3 regions of the Dorea sp. AM13-35 genome follow, and region 2 is predicted to be linked to each of the others. Evidence: riboswitches for the same ligand, from Rfam matches in the RefSeq annotation. Region 2 holds a riboswitch; each other region holds the start of a gene.

Region 1 (4,240 bases), on a different contig from region 2:
CCGGCAGCGATTGCAATGCTGCTGGAGGGGTAGGAGATTTTCTATGAGTATATTAAACGTGGAACATCTGACACATGGCTTTGGAGACAGAGCCATTTTCTCAGATGTTTCTTTTCGGTTATTAAAAGGTGAACATATCGGGCTGGTAGGAGCCAATGGAGAAGGAAAGTCTACATTCATGAACATTGTGACTGGAAAACTGACGCCGGATGAAGGAAAAGTAGAATGGTCGAAAAACGTACATGCAGGATATCTGGATCAGCATGCGGTGCTGAAAAAAGGCATGACAATCCGGGAAGTTCTAAAATCTGCATTTGACAGTCTTCTGCAGAAAGAAATCCGCATGAATGAGATATGCGATCTGCTTGGCACAGCAGATGATGCACAGATGGCAGAATTAATGGAAGAACTTGGAACAATTCAGGATGAGCTGACTTTGCATGATTTTTATACAATTGATGCAAAGGTAGAAGAAGTGGCAAGAGCGCTGGGACTTCTGGATCTTGGATTAGACCGTGATGTTACAGACTTAAGTGGCGGGCAGCGCACCAAAGTTCTGCTGGCAAAATTATTGCTGGAGAAACCAGACATTCTGCTTCTGGATGAGCCAACTAATTATCTCGATGAAGAACATATTGCATGGCTGAAACGCTATTTGCAGGAATATGAAAATGCATTTATACTGATCTCGCACGATATCCCATTTCTCAATGATGTGGTGAATATTATTTATCATATGGAAAATCAGGAACTGAACCGTTATGTGGGCGATTATGACCATTTTCAGGAAGTTTATGCAGTAAAGAAGGCACAGCTGGAAGCAGCATACCGCAGACAGCAGCAGGAGATTAGTGAGTTGAAAGATTTTGTGGCACGGAATAAAGCGCGTGTATCGACAAGAAATATGGCAATGTCCAGACAGAAAAAACTGGATAAAATGGATGTGATCGAGCTTGCGGCAGAAAAGCCGAAGCCGGAATTTCATTTCCGTTATGGACGCACGCCGGGAAAAATGCTTTTTGAGACAAAAGATCTTGTGATCGGTTATGATGAACCATTATCGAAAAAACTGAATTTTTCGATGGAACGGGGACAGAAAATTGCTCTTGTCGGAACGAACGGAATTGGAAAGACAACACTTCTTAAAAGTATTCTCGGACTGCTTCCTTCTCTGAAAGGGGAATGTGAACTGGGAGAGAATCTGGAACTTGGATATTTTGAGCAGGAAGTAAAAGGGGAGAATAAAAATACCTGTATCGAAGAGTTATGGGAAGAATTTCCGTCTTTTACACAGTATGAAGTGCGTTCTGCGCTTGCAAAATGCGGGCTTACGACAAAGCATATCGAAAGTCAGGTCCGTGTTCTGAGTGGTGGAGAACAGGCGAAAGTCCGTCTTTGTAAACTGATCAACCGTGACACGAATTTTCTGCTTCTGGATGAGCCGACCAATCATCTGGACGTAGACGCCAAGGATGCACTGAAAAAAGCACTTCAGGAATACCGCGGAAGTATTCTTTTAATCTGTCATGAACCGGAATTTTATAAAGATGTCGTGCAGGAAGTCTGGGACATGAGCAAATGGACAACGAAGATATTTTAGGTTGACATTTACAGAGAGCAAAACTATAATTAAATATACAATTTAATGTTACAGGGAGCTGGTACAAAGCTGGCTGAGAGGAAACTATAATTTGTTTCGACCTATAACCTGATTTGGATAATGCCAACGTAGGGAAGAATTACGGAAGAGAAGAGATGCCTGCGCATCTCTTTTTATACGAAAACGTTTTTTGCGGTGGCAGAAGCGTTTTTTTTATGGAATAGGAAAATGCGCCATGCTTACATGGCAGAAAAAAGATTTTATTTACAGGAGGATGATCCAATGAGAAATTACACAACACAGATGGATGCGGCAAGAAAGGGAATTGTTACACCAGAACTGGAAAAAGTTGCAGAAAAAGAAAAGATGACAGTAGAAGAATTACAGAAACTGGTTGCTGAAGGAAAGGTAGCGATCTGTGCAAACAAGAATCATACCTGTCTGGATCCGGAAGGGGTAGGAAGTATGCTCCGTACAAAGATTAATGTCAATCTTGGCGTTTCCAGAGACTGTAAAGACTATGACATTGAGATGGAAAAGGTCATGAGTGCGGTAAATCTTGGCGCAGAGGCGATCATGGATCTGTCCAGCCACGGAAATACGCAGCCATTCCGCCGCAAACTGACAAGTGAATGTCCGGTTATGATCGGTACAGTTCCGGTATATGACAGTGTGATCCATTATCAGAGAGACCTTGCTACTTTATCAGCAAAAGATTTTGTAGATGTTATCCGTATGCATGCAGAAGACGGGGTAGATTTTGTAACGCTGCATTGCGGAATCACAAGAAAAACGATTGAGCAGATCAAAAAGCATAAGAGAAAAATGAACATTGTAAGCCGTGGTGGAAGTCTTGTATTTGCGTGGATGTGCATGACTGGAGAAGAAAACCCGTTCTACGAATATTATGATGAGATCCTGGACATCTGCGAAGAGTATGATGTTACAATTTCTCTGGGAGATGCATGCAGACCGGGATGTCTGGCAGACGCAACGGATGTATGCCAGATCGAAGAACTGGTACGCCTTGGCGAACTGACAAAGCGTGCATGGGATCACAATGTCCAGGTTATGGTAGAGGGACCGGGACATGTGCCGCTTGATCAGGTCGCAGCAAATATGCAGGTGCAGAAGAGTATTTGTATGGGAGCACCGTTCTATGTATTAGGACCTCTCGTTACAGACATCGCACCGGGATATGATCATATTACTGCCGCTATCGGTGGCGCTGTGGCTGCTATGAACGGAGCTGCATTCCTCTGTTATGTAACACCGGCAGAACATCTGGCACTTCCGAATGTTGATGATGTAAAACAGGGAATCATTGCTTCCAAGATCGCAGCACATGCGGCTGATATTGCCAAAGGTGTCAGAGGAGCAAGAGATATTGATGATAAGATGGGTGACGCGAGAAGAAAGCTTGACTGGGAAGCACAGTATGCATGCGCACTGGATCCTGATACAGCAAGAGCAATCCGTGACAGCAGAAGTCCGGAAGATGACCACAGCGATACATGCAGTATGTGTGGAAAATTCTGCGCAGTCCGCAGTATGAATAAAGCGCTGGCAGGAGAATATATTGATATTCTGTAAATATTCAGAATTATAAAAAACTGCAGCAAGGTGTCTGGTTATGGACATCTTGCTGCAGTTTTTTATATAACAAGAAATTGTATTTTCTATTATAAATAATAGCCTCCGGGACAATGCGAGCTCGATGAGGCACATTCGTCAAATACAGTGCAAGCAAAAATCTGTACTTGGGTTCACCGTATATGCAAAAAAGGAACTGCAAACTGCAATTCCTCTTCAAGAGCGACAGACGGGGTTCGAACCCGCGACCCCGACCTTGGCAAGGTCGTACTCTACCAACTGAGCCACTGTCGCATATCTTAAGTTGTTGTTCTGTGTTATGTGTTCCTCAGAACAATACATACTATACTACGTGAATTAGTTTTTGTCAACACTTTTTTAAAAAAAGTTTTTTGAATTTTCTAATTTTCGCAAATGCTTATAAAACATGCAATGATAAAAAGATGTTATTATAGAACATTTTTGACTATATCCACCAGATAATGCTATAATAAAATTGATTGTGATGTCTGTAAAGACGTCATAAAAATACAGGAAAGAATGAGGGTAGGGATATATGGCAGAATGTAAGAAAATAAAGGCAGCACTCCTCGGATTAGGAACCGTGGGCGGCGGTGTTTATAAACTGGTTCAAAGACAGAAAGAAGAAATGGTAAAAAAATCAGGAGCGAATCTTGAGATTACAAGAATCCTCGTACATAATATGAACAAACAAAGAGAAGGCGTAGATGCCTCTCTTCTGACAGATAACTGGAAAGAAATAGTAGAAGACCCGGAGATTTCTATTGTGATTGAAGTAATGGGAGGAATCGAACCGGCGAAGACGATGATTCTGGAAGCACTCTGCGCAGGGAAGAATGTAGTGACTGCGAATAAAGATCTGGTGGCAGTGCACGGAAGAGAATTACTGGATGCAGCACAGGAAAATCAGGTTGATTTCCTCTTTGAGGCGGCTGTTGCAGGCGGTATCCCGATCATTCGTCCGCTGAAACAGTGTCTTGCAGCGAATGAGATTGATGAAGTGATCGGTATCGTGAACGGAACAAC
Region 2 (4,240 bases):
TATTTCTTTACGAAAATATAATCGCTTTATATCTTATAATTCTCTATACATAAATATAATCACTCATGACCGGCTGCAGATCATTTTTCAGCAATGCATCATAAACTTCCTTCACACTTCTGCCATCAGAAATTTCAAACTGATCATCGCCTTTGTCCTCGATGTCTTCCACATGGCTTCCGATTCCGGTGCTGACTCCTGCAGAAATCTTAGTAGCCGCAATACCTACGAGATGATCTCGCACGCGTGCGCACTCTCTTGTTGACACGGTAATGCTTGCAAATGGCATAAAGAGACGATATGCGCAAACAACCTGCAATAGCTGTGTCTCATGCACATCCATCGGGTTGATCCGGTCGTTATTGATGATCGGACGCAACCGTGGACAGGAAAATGCAATTTCTGCATGTGGATATTTTCTCTGTAATAAATATGCATGATATCCGGTTGCAAATGCATCTTTGCGGAAATCATCCAATCCCAGAAGTGCGCCGAATCCGACACCACGCATGCCACCTTTTAAAGCACGCTCCTGTGCATTAACACGATATGGATAAATACGTTTATGTCCTGCCAAATGTAATGTTTCATATTTATCAGAATTGTATGTTTCCTGGAATACGGTCACATAATCTGCACCACATTCGTGTAAATATGCATATTCGTCTGAATTGACCGGATAGATTTCAAGTCCGATTACTTTGAAATATTTTCTTGCAATCCTACATGCATTTCCGATATATTCCACTGTGGACTTACTTCTGCTCTCCCCAGTCAGAATGAGAATTTCCTGTAATCCAGTTTCTGCAATTGCCTGCATTTCTTTCTCAATTTCTTGATCATTTAACTGCGCACGGTTAATTTTATTGTGACAGTTGAATCCACAGTAAATACAATAATTCTCGCAATAATTTGCAATATAAATCGGCGTAAACATATACACACTGTTTCCAAAATGTCTGCGTGTCTCGTCTTTTGCTGCCTGTGCAATTTCTTCTATAAACGGAAGTGCCGCAGGTGATAAAAGCGCCGCAAAATCTTCTGGTGTTCTGGATGTGTGTGCGATTGCACGCTTTACATCTGCCGCCGTGTATTTATCATAATCGTAAGCTTGCATAGCTTCTACAACCTGATCCAATACTTCTGAGCCGATATCTTCCATTCCCGGCAAATATGTCATATGATCGATTCTGTTTTTCTTCTGATCTTCCAGAATCTCCTCACTTAATATACTTTCATTGATATGTTGATTTTCCATCTTTTTTACCTTCTTGTATTTTTGCAATTTTTGTTAAGATTAATCCTCTAAAAATCCCGTAAGCGGAGAGGATGCGCTGGCACCTCTTTCGATTGTTCTTCCAAGTCCGGACAGATAAGCACTGCGCCCTGCCTCGATTGCTTTCTTAAATGCTTCTGCCATGACCGGAACATCACCTGCTGTTGCGATTGCTGTATTTGCCATCACTGCCGCTGCGCCCATTTCCATTGCTTCGCATGCCTGTGATGGGCGACCGATTCCGGCATCCACGATGATCGGTAGATCCATTTCATCAATGAGAATCTGTATAAATTCTTTCGTCGCAAGTCCTTTATTGGAACCGATCGGCGCTCCAAGTGGCATAATGCATGCTGCTCCGGCATCTGCCAGCGCTCTTGCCGCATTCAGATCCGGATACATATATGGCATAACTACAAATCCTTCTTTTGCAAGAATTTCCGTTGCTTTTATTGTTTCGTAATTATCCGGCAATAAATATTTGGAGTCGCGGACAACTTCGATTTTTACAAAATCCCCGCATCCAACTTCTCTTGATAATCTTGCGATTCTGACAGCTTCTTCTGCATTTCTTGCTCCGGATGTATTCGGAAGTAATGTTACATTGTCCGGAATATAATCCAGAATATTTGCCAGTCCGCCTTCATTTGCGCGGCGAAGCGCCAGTGTAATGATCTGCGCATCTGCTTTTTCAATGCATGCTTTTACAAGATCCAGTGAAAATTTTCCTGATCCTAAAATAAATCTGGATGTAAATGTGTGTCCTCCCAGACTCCATGTGTCTTTTGTACTCATATGTTTGTCCTCTTTTCTTATTATTTTTTGATTTATATCTCTTCCTCACCAAGAAGTAAGCGTGTGATCATATTTGCTTCATGGGCAGCGCAGATTGCAACTCTTGGCGCCATCAGTCCATTTCCATAACCTGGCTCTGTCACACGGTCACCACACAGGTAAAAGTTCTTCATCAGATGTTCTGTGCGAATTGTATTACTGCTCCCATAGCCTGCCATTCCGGTTGCCGATACCAGTTTCTTTTTCGGAAAATGCTGTAGAATTCCATTTACCAGCATTGCTTTTGCTTCTGGATTATCAAACGCTTCGCATACAATTCCTGCATCTTCAAAAAGAGAAATCAGATTCTCTTCTGTCACTTTCACACAGTCTGTCCGGATATCAAGATATGGATTGATTTTCAAAAGCAACGATTTCAACGCATCGGTTTTATACATTCCAAGATGTTCCATAAAGTACTGCTGCCGGTTCAGATTCGTAATATCCACTACATCAAAATCAATCAAGTGCAAATGCCCGACACCAATTCTTGCAAGTGCATACGCTACATTTGATCCAAGCCCGCCAAGTCCGGCAATTGTCACATGTCCGGCAGATAATTTTTTCTGGATCTCCGGCGAATGACGTTCTTCCAACGCCGCCTGGATCTCTTCTTTTGTTAATGTCTTTGTTGTCTGTCCTTCCATCATTTTCTCCTTTATGTCATTAACTTCCTGGCTCATCTCCTTTTGGTCCGGAACTTCTTTTTCCTCATCGGTTTCCTCACGCAACTGTCATAATCCCTGTGCTCATCGCTTTCTGTCCCGGACTACTCTTTCTTCCGCTTTAGCCTCCTCCGACAAATGTCACAACTTCCAGACGATCACCGTCTTTCAACATCGTATCGGAATATTCATATTTCGGAAGAATATCTCCATTTAACTCTACCGCAATCCTTTTCATCTGATATCCTGCGTTTTCCAGATAAGCAGCAACAGATATTGACTGTTTCATCTGAATCTCTTTTCCATTTACTGTGATCACTTCACCGCACCTCCTTTTAATCTTAGAAAAAAAGAGTTCACAAAGAAACGTACCCGCGGTGGTGCGCCCCTTCATGAACTCTTGTTCACTCTCAATCTTTTATACCTGTTAATAACAAAAACGGAAGATACCAAAGTATCTTCCGCTCATAACATATTCCTCGCGTTCCTACGTTGGCATTATCCAAATCAGGTATATGGGTCGAAGTTTTAAACTTCCTCTCAGCCTATCACATAAGCTCCCCGGTTCTATTTGATTGTTCTTCTCTAGTATAAATATATTTCACAGATCTGTCAAATATATTTTATATCACATCCTTATCTGGAGCATCTGAACTGAAGTTCTTCCCATCTTCTGTCTACTTCTTTCTGGAAAGCCTCTAACAGATACTCATTGCCTTTCTTGAAAAGATGTTTGAATCTTCCCTGTGGTCTTAAGAAATCTTCGATTGGGAGTTTCTTCTTCGGCTCATAGTTCAGAATCCATTTTCCTTCTACGACCTCAAATAACGGCCAGTAGCATGTCTCTACACCAAGTTTGCAAATCTCCATAATATCCGGCGTATTGTATCTCCATCCACGCGGACATGGTGCCATAATATTTAAGAAAGCAGCGCCTGGTGTATAAATCGCTTTTTCGGATTTGATATGCAGATCTTTAAAGTTCTGTACAAACGTTGTCTGTGCCACATACGGAATATCATGCGCAGCAATTACAGATGCAAGATCTTTTCTGTTCTGTGGTTTTCCGTTACTCTCGCTTCCTACCGGTGTAGTTGTTGTATCTGCATACATCGGTGTTGCAGAAGAACGTTGGATACCGGTATTCATGTAAGCACCGTTGTCATAACAGACATATACCAGATCCTGATTTCTCTCCATTGCTCCGGACAGTGACTGCAGACCAATATCATAAGTACCGCCGTCACCACCAAATGTGATAAATTTGTATGTTTCGTCTAATTTTCCTTTTCGTTTTAATGCTTTGTAAGCACCTTCCACACCACTCATGGTTGCGCCTGCATTTTCAAATGCATTATGAATGTAGCTGTCTTCCCATGCTGTGTATGGGTATGTAAATGTGGATACTTCCAGACATCCTGTTGCATTTCCGATGACTGCTTTATCACCTTCATGAAGACCGCGC
Region 3 (4,240 bases), on a different contig from region 2:
CTGCCGCCTCCAGCGTATGCTCCGGATTTGCGGTGATATATGCAGTCATCATTCCGGATAACTGGCAGCCAGTTCCTGTAATCTTACCCATTTCCGGGCGTCCATTACGAATCACATAGCAGGATTTTCCATCACTCACCAGATCAATCGCCCCTGTAATCGCAACAACACAGTTTGCTTTCTCTGCAAATGCCTTTGCAAATGCAACTGCTTCATCCAGATTCTCTTCTGTCACTGCATCTGCAACATCAGCATCTACGCCTTTTGTTGTACCACTGCCGGATGCCAGGGTCTTGATCTCGGAAATATTTCCACGGATCACGGAAAACGGAATTTCTTCCATCAGAGAAACGGCTGTGTTCGTGCGCAGTGCACTTGCTCCCGCTCCTACCGGATCCAGCAGAATTGCATGTCCCAGTTCTGCCGCTTTCTTTCCAGCCAGCTTCATGCCTTCGATACTTCTTATATTTAATGTACCGATATTGATATTCAATCCTCCACAGATGGAAGTAATATCTTCCACATCCTGCGGCTCGTCAGACATGATCGGACTTCCGCCACATGCCAGCAATACATTTGCCACATCATTTACGGTTACATAATTTGTGATATTGTGAACCAGAGGGGTTGTCTCTCTGACTTTATTTAACATTTCTCCAAGCATAATTCTCCTCCTGATGTTTGAATATACTATTCTATACTTTCGTATACTATCTAGTACAGTTCTCTGTAAACTGCCTCCATCTGCTCAATGGTAGGCTTCACATAGCTCTGATTTAAAAGTCTCTGCTGACTTGCGTCTACACTTACGGCAAATGAATGGATTTCTTCTTCCTTCATGCCATATTCTCTTAATTTTTTACGACTGATAATCTGGTCTAACAATTCCTGCAGTTTTTCATAGACAACCGCTTCATCACATTCCATCATTTTTGCGAGAAATGCATTCAGACGAATGATTTTGCCGGTCGGATTCATTTTCTGATAAGCAGCAAATACGGCAGTCAGGAACTGATAATTTGCCTCTCCGTGTGCGACATGATACATTCCGCTCAGCGGATAGGACATGGCATGCACCATTCCGGTTCCGGCATTGCCAAATGCAACACCTGCCAGATTACTTGCCACAAGAAAATCTTCCAGCAGCTCCATCCTGTATTCTTTTCCATGAGCGATAATCTTACGGAATCCATGCACGATCATCTCCATTGCTTTCTCGCTGAACATCTCCGTGTAGAGATTCGCTTTTGGTGATACAAAAGATTCAATCGCATGGATAAATGCATCGATCGCGCTGGTTGCGAAGAACTCATATGGAAGCTCACGCAAAAGTTCCGGGATCAGCACTGCCTCATCTGCATAAATCTCGTCTACGGCGAGTCCTAATTTGCTGTGGATCGAAGTAATCTCTGTAATGGAGACATTGGACACTTCCGATCCTGCGCCACAGGTTGTCGGCACTGCAAGAAGTGTGCGCACTTTGCGAAGCGGTACTTCTTTCCGATAATAGCTCTCTGCTTTCGCTTCCCCGTCCAGTACAAGAATCTTCGCCATATCAATGACAGCTCCACCGCCGATAGCAATGATTCTCTTATAATCTCCCTGACGGAAATCCTCAAGCAGTGCATCGATCATTACATCTGTCGGCTCACCGCTGCCATATTTGCTCTTGTATTCTACATGTGCTTTCAGATTCAGCGGTGCAAAACAGGTCTCGTAAATCCGTTTTGTCGCGAGAATGAAATCATCCGCTCCGATGTTGTATGCTTCCACGAAGCTTTTCACATCATCATATTTCTCGATCACTGATTTCTGCTGAAATAATTTCATGACTGTTGTCCTCCTGTTGTTTTTCTTCTTTTTAAGCTTATTCTTAGCCTTCCTCCGTAAGCTCCAACTTGCACAAAAAAATCCTCCTGTATCTTCGACTGAAGACGAAGGAGGGTTCTGTAATATCTAATACATCCCTACGATGGCATTATCCATATCAGGTTCCGGGTCGAAGTTTCTAAACTTCCTCTCAGCCTATACATAAGCTCCCCTTGTCATCACTCTTTTACTCGTTAATTCATCTACTGTAACTATACTGGATAGTTACAGTCTTAACACAGTTAATGATACTCGCCCCACCAACAGATGTCAAGAAATTGCAATTATAAATCATGCAAGTATGACGCATTTTTCCCATCACCATAAGCTACAGAACTTGCCACCGGCAACTTTCTCCAGATGCCATAGCAAAAAAAAATCTCAAAGCAATAAGCTTTGAGATTCATCTTAATCGGAGTGACAGGATTTGAACCTGCGACCTCTACGTCCCGAACGTAGCGCTCTACCAAGCTGAGCCACACTCCGGCATGTCAACCGAATGTTTCAAACATTCAAAACACTCGGCGCCCCTGCCAAGGAACTACGGATAGAGGACTCGAACCTCTACTAACAGAGTCAGAGTCTGCTGTGCTGCCATTACACCAATCCGCATTACGTAGTTCTCTGTTGCGTTCGTTGTTTATCTTTTGTATTTCATCAGCGAACAAATATTATTATATCAGCAAATCCAAAAATTGCAACCCCTTTTTTTAATTTTTTTCAACTTTTTTGTATTTTCTTGTCGAGCGTCTTTGAAAATGCCCATTTTACACGGGTTTGCGATGGTTTGCAAATTTACAATTTTTTCGTTTCTATATTATTATACCGTTGATGTAATTGTATTTTCTCATAAAACGCTCCAACATTACAATAACTTCATAAAATCAAGAAAGACTGTTATAGCATGCACACATGCTATAACAGTCTTTCTTATTTCTGATAATTCTTACTTCAAGTCCTCAAACAGTTTCTCAGCGTATACGCCGTCTTCGATCAGTTTGGCAAAAGACTTTACAACATAGTCTTTGTCTTCTTTGTATGTTACACCAAACCATTTGTCATGAGAGTCAAGCACTTTTACAGATACTTTGTCAGCCTGTAATAGTTCATCAATATAAATCGGCAAAAGATATTCTGCTTTCAGGATGTCTTTGTCTCCCATTGTCTCAAAAAACTCTTTGAATCCATCTTCCAGCACACCAATAAACTCCGGTGTCAGTCCCCACATATTCATAGATACATAAGATTCCGGATCGATGGCTCTTAATCCGTCTTCTGTATCGGCTGCTGTACCGTCTGCTGTCTTCACAATGTTATGTGTCTCATGAACTGCTGTCAGATAGCCTTTCTCATTCAGTTCACACACACCTCTGGTAACAGATCCATTCTCGCTTAATGTGTTCTTCAGGATAAAACCTGCCATGCAGAATGCATTCGCCTTCTCCGGTGTGTAATCTACGAGGAAATCATGAAGCTTAGTAAATGCTTCCTTTCCATAGTAATCATCTGCGTTGATAACTGCAAATGGCTCTTTTAAAACATCTTTGCACGCAAGAACTGCCTGTCCGGTTCCCCACGGCTTCGTACGTCCGGCCGGAAGTTCGATTCCTTCCGGAAGTGCATCCAGCTCCTGGTATGCATATGCAATCTCTACATCCAGATCCGCACAGATCTTCTCAATACGATCTCCGATTGCTTCCTTAAATGCTTCCTTAATGTCCTTACGGATAATAAAGACAATCTTATTAAATCCTGCTTCGATTGCATCATGAATGGAATAATCCATGATGATCTCACCATGCAGTCCGACCGGTGCCAGCTGTTTAATTCCGCCGCCAAAACGGGATCCGATTCCGGCAGCCATAATAACTAATGTCGTTTTCATTTGTACCTCTCCTTGTTCCAGCATCTCTCAAGCCCGCCATCGGCATTTTCCTTCAGATGCTATGTTGCTCAATATTGCGATAATATTATAGCATTTTCATCACAATATTGAGCACCTTTTTTATTAATATTCTTTTAATATTTTCTAAACGACCGCCTTTTGTAGGAAGATTACTCTACTGTAACACTCTTTGCAAGGTTTCTCGGCTTATCTACGTCCAGACCTCTTGCAACGCTGACATAATAACCAAGGAGCTGTAACGGGATGACTGCCAGTGATGTTGCAAATAACGGATCTGTCTTTGGAATATATACCGTAAAGTCTGCTGTATCTTCAATATTATACTGTCCAAAATTTGTAAGTCCCATAAGGTAAGCGCCACGACTCTTGCACTCAACCATGTTAGAAACTGTCTTCTCATAGAGATCCGGCTGTGTCAGAACACCGACAACAAGAATGCCGTCTTCAATCAGAGAAATCGTTCCA

What was found. A riboswitch is a leader RNA that binds a small molecule or an ion and turns the genes downstream of it on or off. The one in region 2 is predicted to bind thiamine pyrophosphate.
Region 1: another riboswitch for thiamine pyrophosphate. It lies ahead of thiC (phosphomethylpyrimidine synthase ThiC); the one in region 2 lies ahead of thiS (sulfur carrier protein ThiS).
Region 3: another riboswitch for thiamine pyrophosphate. It lies ahead of DW152_RS05805 (4-hydroxybutyrate dehydrogenase); the one in region 2 lies ahead of thiS (sulfur carrier protein ThiS).

The regions. Positions count from the first base shown of each region.
Region 1 is NZ_QUCZ01000001.1:302,802-307,041, forward strand. It holds gene DW152_RS01470 (hypothetical protein) at 1-33, shown strand, start outside; gene DW152_RS01475 (ABC-F family ATP-binding cassette domain-containing protein) at 44-1,600, shown strand; TPP riboswitch at 1,641-1,752, shown strand; gene thiC (phosphomethylpyrimidine synthase ThiC) at 1,883-3,193, shown strand; tRNA gene DW152_RS01485 (tRNA-Gly) at 3,415-3,487, opposite strand; gene DW152_RS01490 (homoserine dehydrogenase) at 3,750-4,240, shown strand, end outside.
Region 2 is NZ_QUCZ01000006.1:160,975-165,214, reverse strand. It holds gene thiH (2-iminoacetate synthase ThiH) at 44-1,258, opposite strand; gene DW152_RS08480 (thiazole synthase) at 1,298-2,071, opposite strand; gene thiF (sulfur carrier protein ThiS adenylyltransferase ThiF) at 2,104-2,760, opposite strand; gene thiS (sulfur carrier protein ThiS) at 2,897-3,094, opposite strand; TPP riboswitch at 3,242-3,349, opposite strand; gene DW152_RS08465 (thiamine pyrophosphate-dependent enzyme) at 3,412-4,240, opposite strand, start outside.
Region 3 is NZ_QUCZ01000004.1:12,459-16,698, reverse strand. It holds gene thiM (hydroxyethylthiazole kinase) at 1-664, opposite strand, end outside; gene DW152_RS05805 (4-hydroxybutyrate dehydrogenase) at 715-1,830, opposite strand; TPP riboswitch at 1,948-2,053, opposite strand; tRNA gene DW152_RS05800 (tRNA-Pro) at 2,282-2,355, opposite strand; tRNA gene DW152_RS05795 (tRNA-Gln) at 2,411-2,481, opposite strand; gene DW152_RS05790 (nucleotidyltransferase family protein) at 2,816-3,754, opposite strand; gene glmS (glutamine--fructose-6-phosphate transaminase (isomerizing)) at 3,925-4,240, opposite strand, start outside.